DNA from 2 places in the Mesorhizobium sp. PUT5 genome. Region 2 is predicted to be linked to the other one. Evidence: riboswitches for the same ligand, from Rfam matches in the RefSeq annotation. Region 2 holds a riboswitch; the other holds the start of a gene.
What was found. A riboswitch is a leader RNA that binds a small molecule or an ion and turns the genes downstream of it on or off. The one in region 2 is predicted to bind cobalamin.

Region 1: linked by a shared signal. The riboswitch ahead of ACTDI4_RS03835 (TonB-dependent receptor plug domain-containing protein) and the one ahead of ACTDI4_RS15915 (DUF1636 family protein) in region 2 are both predicted to bind cobalamin.

The regions. Positions count from the first base shown of each region.
Region 1 is NZ_JBQOSO010000003.1:469,381-472,755, forward strand. It holds gene ACTDI4_RS03835 (TonB-dependent receptor plug domain-containing protein) at 1-1,488, opposite strand, end outside; cobalamin riboswitch at 1,628-1,834, opposite strand; gene ACTDI4_RS03840 (Tex family protein) at 1,966-3,375, shown strand, end outside.
Region 2 is NZ_JBQOSO010000003.1:2,956,862-2,960,236, reverse strand. It holds gene cobN (cobaltochelatase subunit CobN) at 1-4, opposite strand, end outside; gene cobW (cobalamin biosynthesis protein CobW) at 9-1,046, opposite strand; gene ACTDI4_RS15915 (DUF1636 family protein) at 1,043-1,459, opposite strand; cobalamin riboswitch at 1,496-1,702, opposite strand; gene ACTDI4_RS15910 (winged helix-turn-helix domain-containing protein) at 1,732-2,931, opposite strand; gene ACTDI4_RS15905 (NADH-quinone oxidoreductase subunit A) at 3,285-3,375, shown strand, end outside.

The DNA.
Region 1 (3,375 bases), 2.5 Mb from region 2:
CCAGGTGATCTGGTCGCTGATGTCGTTGCGGTAGAGCGCCAGGTCCAGGCTGGTGGCGGCGGTCGGCTGCCAGGTCAGCCCGATCTCGTAGGAGCGCGACTTTTCCGGCTTGAGGTCGGGATTTCCGGGTGTGAACGGGTCGGGATAGTAGAGGTCGTTGAAGGTCGGCGCCCGGAAGCCGGTTCCCAGCGAGGCGCGCGCCACCAGCCCGTCGGTCAGCTCGTAGCTGGTGCCGAGATTGTAGGTGGTGGCTCCGCCGAACTGGCCGTCATGGTCGTAGCGCAGGCCCGAATCGACGGTGAGCGCCTCGTATTCGAAGGAATATTGCCCGAACACGGCCGTCTGGTCGCGGCTCGTGTGGTCGTAGGGCACGTCGAAGATGGAGCTGCCGGCGACCGATTCGCGATAAGCTTCAACGCCGCCCAGCAGCACGTGCCGGGCCGTGTCGGTCTCGAAGCTCTTCTGCGTCGTGGCCAGCACGCCGTAGCGGGTCGTGTCGAAATCGTCGCCCTTGACGTCGCCACGGAAATTGGCGGCATTGTCGAGCGCCGTCGAGAATTCGAGGGTGGACGACCAGTCCTCGGAGTGGTCGATGCGGGCGCCCAGGCGGCCGGAGAAATTGTCCGTGTCGGCTTCGTTGGCCGAAGGCGGCGCGCTGTCGTAGGACACGCGGCCGCGCGCATAGAGGCCGTCGGCGTAGACGCGGCCCCAGTCGAGGTCCTTCGACAGCGCGAAATTGGCCGAGCCGCGCACGAAGCCGTTGGGGCCGGGCTCGTGGCCCCAGGCGCTCGGCAGGGTGAAGTCGTAGCCGCGCGTGCCGAGGACCTGGCCGCCGAGCGCATAATTGACGCCGCTTTGGCTCTGCCCCTGCACGCCGGCGGAGGCATATCCGCCCCACGGGTGGGTGACCCCGACGGTGACGGAGCCGCAGGCGCTGCTGCCGTCGGCGCAGAGGCCGCCCTGTTTGGTGATGATGTTGATGATGCCGCCGATGGCGTCCGCGCCGTACTGGGCCGAATGCGCCCCCTTGGCGATCTCGATACGTTCGATGGAGGCAAGCGGGATGCTGGACAGGTTCACCGTTCCCGTGGTGGCCGAGCCTGCGCGCACGCCGTTGACCAGCACCAGCGTCTGGGCGGGCGTGGTGCCGCGCAGGGAAACGCTGGAATCCGCGCCCAGGCCGCCATTGGCGGTCGCCGTGATGCCGGGAACCGTCTTGAGCAGCGACGGAAGGTCGAGCGCGGCCGACTGCGCGATGTCTTCCGCGCCGATCACCGTCACCGACGAGGTCGAGCGCTCCAGCGAGCTTTCGCGCCGCAGCGGCGTCGTGATCAGGATCCGGTCGAGCTTCGTCGCGCCGCTGTCGGCCTCTTGCGCGCCGGCATGGCCCGTCAGCGCCAGTGCGGCGACACCGGCCAGCAAAATGGTCTTCTTCAAATCCGCCCCCAAAAAGGATCGGCGGCGAAAATGCTTCGCCCCGAGGTTCATGACGAACCGCAGCGGGTCTGGTCTGCAGGACGGATCGCGGACAGGCTTGTCGCATCCACCCCCGGCCGTTTCCAGCATGCGGCAACACTTCAGTGTCACCGCCACGGACGACCGCGCCGAACCACACCCCGTGGCCAGGCTTGGGTGACTGGAAAAGGCAGGTCTCCTGACTTCCGTGTCTCGGCCTTCCTCCGCCTTCCCGGCCGCGCGTGGCAGACAGTGGCGTGCTGGAAAAAGGCTCAACGGTTACAGTTGCGGGGGCAGTCTCGGTTTTGGCCGGTTTCCCGACCGCACCGCGTTCCCTTTTCATCCGCCTTGCGGCGGAACCAATTCCGCGCGCAGGCTAGCCAGCCATACCGGTTTCGTCAATCTGCTCCGGCCCGTCGCGCGCTCGTGCCGCACTGTGGAAAACCGGCGCTGGCCGCCGTCCGGCAATGGTTCTATGGTCGCTGCCCGTTCCATGATTCCGGGATTTCCATGGCCACCGACACCAAACGCCTCGCCGCAATCATCGCCGCCGAGATCAACGCCCGGCCGGAGCAGGCCGCTGCGGCCATCTCGCTGCTGGACGAGGGCGCCACGGTGCCCTTCGTCGCGCGCTACCGCAAGGAGGTCACCGGCGGGCTGGACGACACCCAGCTTCGCCTGCTCGACGAGCGGCTCGTCTACCTGCGCGAGATGGATGCGCGGCGCGAGACCATCCTTTCCTCCATCCGCGAGCAGGGCAAGCTGACGGCTGAGCTGGAAGGCAAGATCGCAGGGGCTGCCACCAAGGCCGAACTGGAGGACATCTACCTGCCCTATAAGCCCAAGCGCCGCACCAAGGCGCAGATCGCGCGCGAGCGTGGGCTGGGGCCGCTGGCGGAGGCCATATTGGCCGATCGCGCCGCCGTGCCGGCCGAACTGGCAGCCGCCTATCTCGGCGAAGAGGTGCCGGACATCAAAGCGGCACTGGAAGGCGCGCGCGACATTCTGGCCGAGCTTTTTGCCGAGAACGCCGATCTTGTCGGCAGGTTGCGCACCTACATGAAGGATCGCGCCTTCCTCCGGTCCCGGGTCGTCGACGGCAAGCAGGAAGCCGGAGCAAAATTCTCCGACTATTTCGACCATGTCGAGCGCTGGGCCGGCGTGCCGAGCCACCGGGCGCTGGCCATGCTGCGCGGCCGCAACGAGGAGGTGCTGGCCCTCGACATCGAGCTGGACGCCGACGATACCTCGCCGGTCAAACCGGCCGAGCGCATGGTGGCGGACGCCTACGGTATCGGCCGCCAGCTTGCGGGCGACCAATGGCTGGCCGAGGTCGCCGGCTGGACATGGCGCGTCAAGCTCAACCTGCACCTCACGCTCGATTTGATGCGCGACCTGCGCGAGCGCGCCGAGGAAGAGGCGATCCACGTCTTCGCCCGTAACCTGAAGGACCTGCTCCTGGCAGCTCCGGCCGGCTCGCGGCCCACCATGGGGCTCGATCCGGGCATCCGCACCGGCGTCAAGGTGGCGGTGGTGGACGGCACCGGCAAGCTGGTGGACACGACGACCGTCTACCCGTTCCCGCCGAAGAACGATTTGCGCGGCACGCAGGCCATGCTTGCGGCATTGATCCGCAAGCATGGCGTCGAACTGGTCGCCATCGGCAACGGCACCGGCAGCCGCGAGACCGAGAAGCTGGTGGCCGAGATGCTTGGCGACATGCCATCGGGTGTGTCCGGGCCCAAGCCGCTCAAGGTGATCGTCTCGGAAGCCGGCGCTTCGGTCTATTCGGCGTCGGAGACGGCGGCGGCCGAATTCCCCGACCTCGACGTGTCGCTGCGCGGCGCCGTCTCCATCGCAAGACGCCTGCAGGACCCGCTGGCCGAACTGGTCAAGATCGAGCCGAAGTCCATCGGCGTC
Region 2 (3,375 bases):
GCAAGGGACTATCCCTGCAATATCTTCTCGATCGCCGGGCGGTTCAGCCCCTTGAGGCCGATCACCACCAGCCGCGAGCGGCGGTCGTCCTGCGGTGTCCAGGCGCGGTCGTAATAGTGGTTCACGCGCGGGCCGACGGCCTGCACCAGAAGCCGCATGGGCTTGGCGGCGATCTCCACGAAGCCCTTCACGCGCAGCACGTTCTCGGCCTCGGCGGCTGCGGCGACACGGCGCGCAAGCTCGTCCGGATCGGAGGCGGAAGGGATCTCGACGACAAAGCTGTCGAAATCGTCGTGCTCGTGGTCCGCCATGCCGTCATGATGGCTCTTGCGGTTGTCGATGTCGTCCTCCACGGCAAGGCCGAGGCCGAGCAGCACGGAAGGGTCCACCCTGCCATGCGCGGTCGGCACCACTTTCACGGCTGCCCCGACATGCCCGCCGAGGAGGGCGTTGGCGCGCGCCGCACCCGCCTCGTCCACCAGATCGTGCTTGGACAGGATGACCAGGTCGGCGCAGGCGACCTGGTCCTCGAACACCTCCTCGACCGGGTCGTCATGGTCGAGCGTTTCGTCGGCGGCGCGCTGGGCGGCCAGCGCGTCCATGTCGGAGGCCACCTGGCCGGCGGCAAGGGCGGCGCCGTCGACCACGGCCACCACGCCGTCCACGGTGACGCGGCTCTTGACCGTGGGCCACTGGAACGCCTGCACCAGCGGCTTGGGCAATGCCAGGCCGGACGTCTCGATCAGGATGTGGTCGACGCGCGGCGTGCGCGACAGGATCTGGTCGAGGGCCGGGACGAAGTCGTCGGCCACGGTGCAGCAGATGCAGCCGTTGGCCAGTTCCACGATGTTCTCCTCCGGGCAGGCCTCCACCCCGCAGCCCTTCAGGATCTCGCCGTCCACGCCCACGTCGCCGAATTCGTTGACGATGAGGGCCAGCCGCTTGTCGCCGGCGTTTTCGAGGATGTGGCGAATCAGCGTGGTCTTGCCGGAACCGAGGAAGCCGGTGACGACGGTGCAGGGAACACGGGCGGCGGATGCGGTCATGACGGCTCCTTCAGATGGTCGAGGGGAGGAATGCGCGCGACAAGGCCGCGCTTGAGGCAATCGGGGCGGCCGCGCCAGGGGATGAGGCCGTCTTCGGAGGCTGCGAGCAGTTTTGCGCCGGCGACGAGGTCGGGACCGCTGTCGGGGGCAAGATCGCCGAAGACGTAGCTCCAGGCGCCGTCGCGCAGCAGCGCGGCGCTGAGGCGGCGCTTGCAGTTGCCGAGGCATTCGACCGCATGCACGCGGATGTCGTGGCGGGCGGCGGCGTCGCGGGTGGCTTCGGCGAGCAGCGCTCCGGGGCGGGGGTGGGTATCCGCGCCGGTGGCGTCGCGGCAGGTCGAGCAGACCAGAATGGTCACGCTGCCGGACGGCGCGTCCTGCGTCTTGGCCGGGAAAAAGCCGTCGCGGTCCACATCAACTCCTTGCCCGGGGCACCCGCCAGGCGAACGGATTCGTTTCGAGTGACGGCAGGTCTCCTGGCTCGCGGGTCGTCGCCTCGGTGCCGCCTTCCCGGGAAGTTCCCAGTGGCTTTCGGCCTCGGCTCGCCGCTTACAGTTGCGGGGACAGCCGCGGATTTGGAGTTTTCGGACCCCGCACCGCATTCCCTCTTAGCCTCTCCCCGTGAAGGGAGAAGAACCGTCATGGCCGGATTTAGGCTTGGGCGGGGCGCGCTGTCAACGCGCGCCTACGACATGGCCGTGTCAGCAAGCGCCGGACCGAGGTCGCCGGCGGGCGTCACCTCCAGGCGGCCGAGGCCGAGCCAGCTCTGCATCAGCTTCAATTCCTCGAGGAGTTGCACGGCGGTCTCGGCCGGCGCGCCGTCTTCGGCGTAGGCGGCATGGATGCGCAGCACCCCGGCGGGCCGGTCGGCCTTGAGGTTGACGCGCGCCGCCAGCCGCTCGCCCAGCAGGAACGGGAGGACATAGTAGCCATATTGCCGCTTTGCCGCCGGGGTGTAGATTTCGATGCGGTATCGGAAGCCGAAAAGCCTTTCCGTCCGGTCGCGCTCGAACACCAGCGGATCGAAGGGCGCCAGCAGCGCGCGGGCCGCGACCTTGCGGGGAATGCGCGCATCCCGGTGCAGATAGGCCGGCTTTCCCCAGCCCTCGACGCGGACGGGCAGGAGTTCGCCTTCCTCCACAAGTTCCTCGATGCGGCCCTTCATGTCGGCGGGAGACAGGCGGAAATAGTCGCGCAGGCAGCTTGCCGTGCCGATGCCGTGGGCGCGGGCCGCGATGCGCAGGAGTTCGCGGTGGGCGTCCGCCGGAGATGGCGTCGGCAGGTCGAGCACCGCTGCGGGCAGCACCCGTTCGGGCAGGTCGTAGAAACGTTCGAAGCCGCGCCGGTGGGAGGTGGTGATGCGGCCTGCCCAGAACAGCCATTCGAAGGCGTGCTTGGCGTCGCTCCAGCCCCACCAGCCGCCCTTGCCCTTCTGGCCGTCGAGGTCGGAGGCGGCGACCGGCCCGCGCTCGGCCACGATGCGGAATATCTCCTCGACATAGGCTGCGCGCTCGCGGCCGAACTTCGCCAGCCCGGCATACATCTCTTCCCCGCGCCCCGCGCGCTCCATGCGCCAGCGCAGCAGCGGCCAGGTCGTGACGGGCAGGAGCGAGGCCTCATGCGCCCAATATTCGAACAGGCTGCGCCTGCGGCCGGCGGCGGCGGCATCCAGCAATGCCAGCGGGTAGGGACCCAGCCGGGAATAGAGCGGCATATAGTGCGCTCGCACCACCGCGCTGACGGAATCGATCTGCAGCAGGCCGGTGCGGGCGAGCACGCGGGCCAGATGCCGTCGGTCGGGCTGGCCCGCGGGACGTGGATCGGAAAAGCCCTGGGCCGCGAGCGCGATGCGGCGGGCCGTTGCGAGCGAAATGCCGTCCTTCATGCGCGAAGTGCCCCTGCCTCGAGCCAAAATAGCTGCCTGAAGGACGAGCCGGCAGGCAACCCGATTCCGGCAATGCTAGCAGGCAAGTGGCGGTATCGGTGTCAGGAGAAAAAGTTGAGTGAAAAGGTAAGGAAAATCAAATGGGCAAAGATGGGCGGGCTTTTGCCGCAGGAGCCGTTTCCTGCCGCTTTTCGGACAAGGTTGGACTTGCTTCGCAAGGACCGCTGCGCTAACCCTCGCCGCATTGCAGCAAGGGCTGTCCGATCGGTCCGGCGTGTGAAAACGGCCGCGCTTCGGCATTCTGGCTCCGCGCTGCAAATCTGGGCGGATCGGCCGCCAACGGAATTCGCAGCATGAACGCACTTCTGGTTTCATATCTGCCTGTCGTCATCTTCATCGGCGTGGCGCTGGTCGTCGGCCTCGCGCTTATCGTGACGCCGTTCG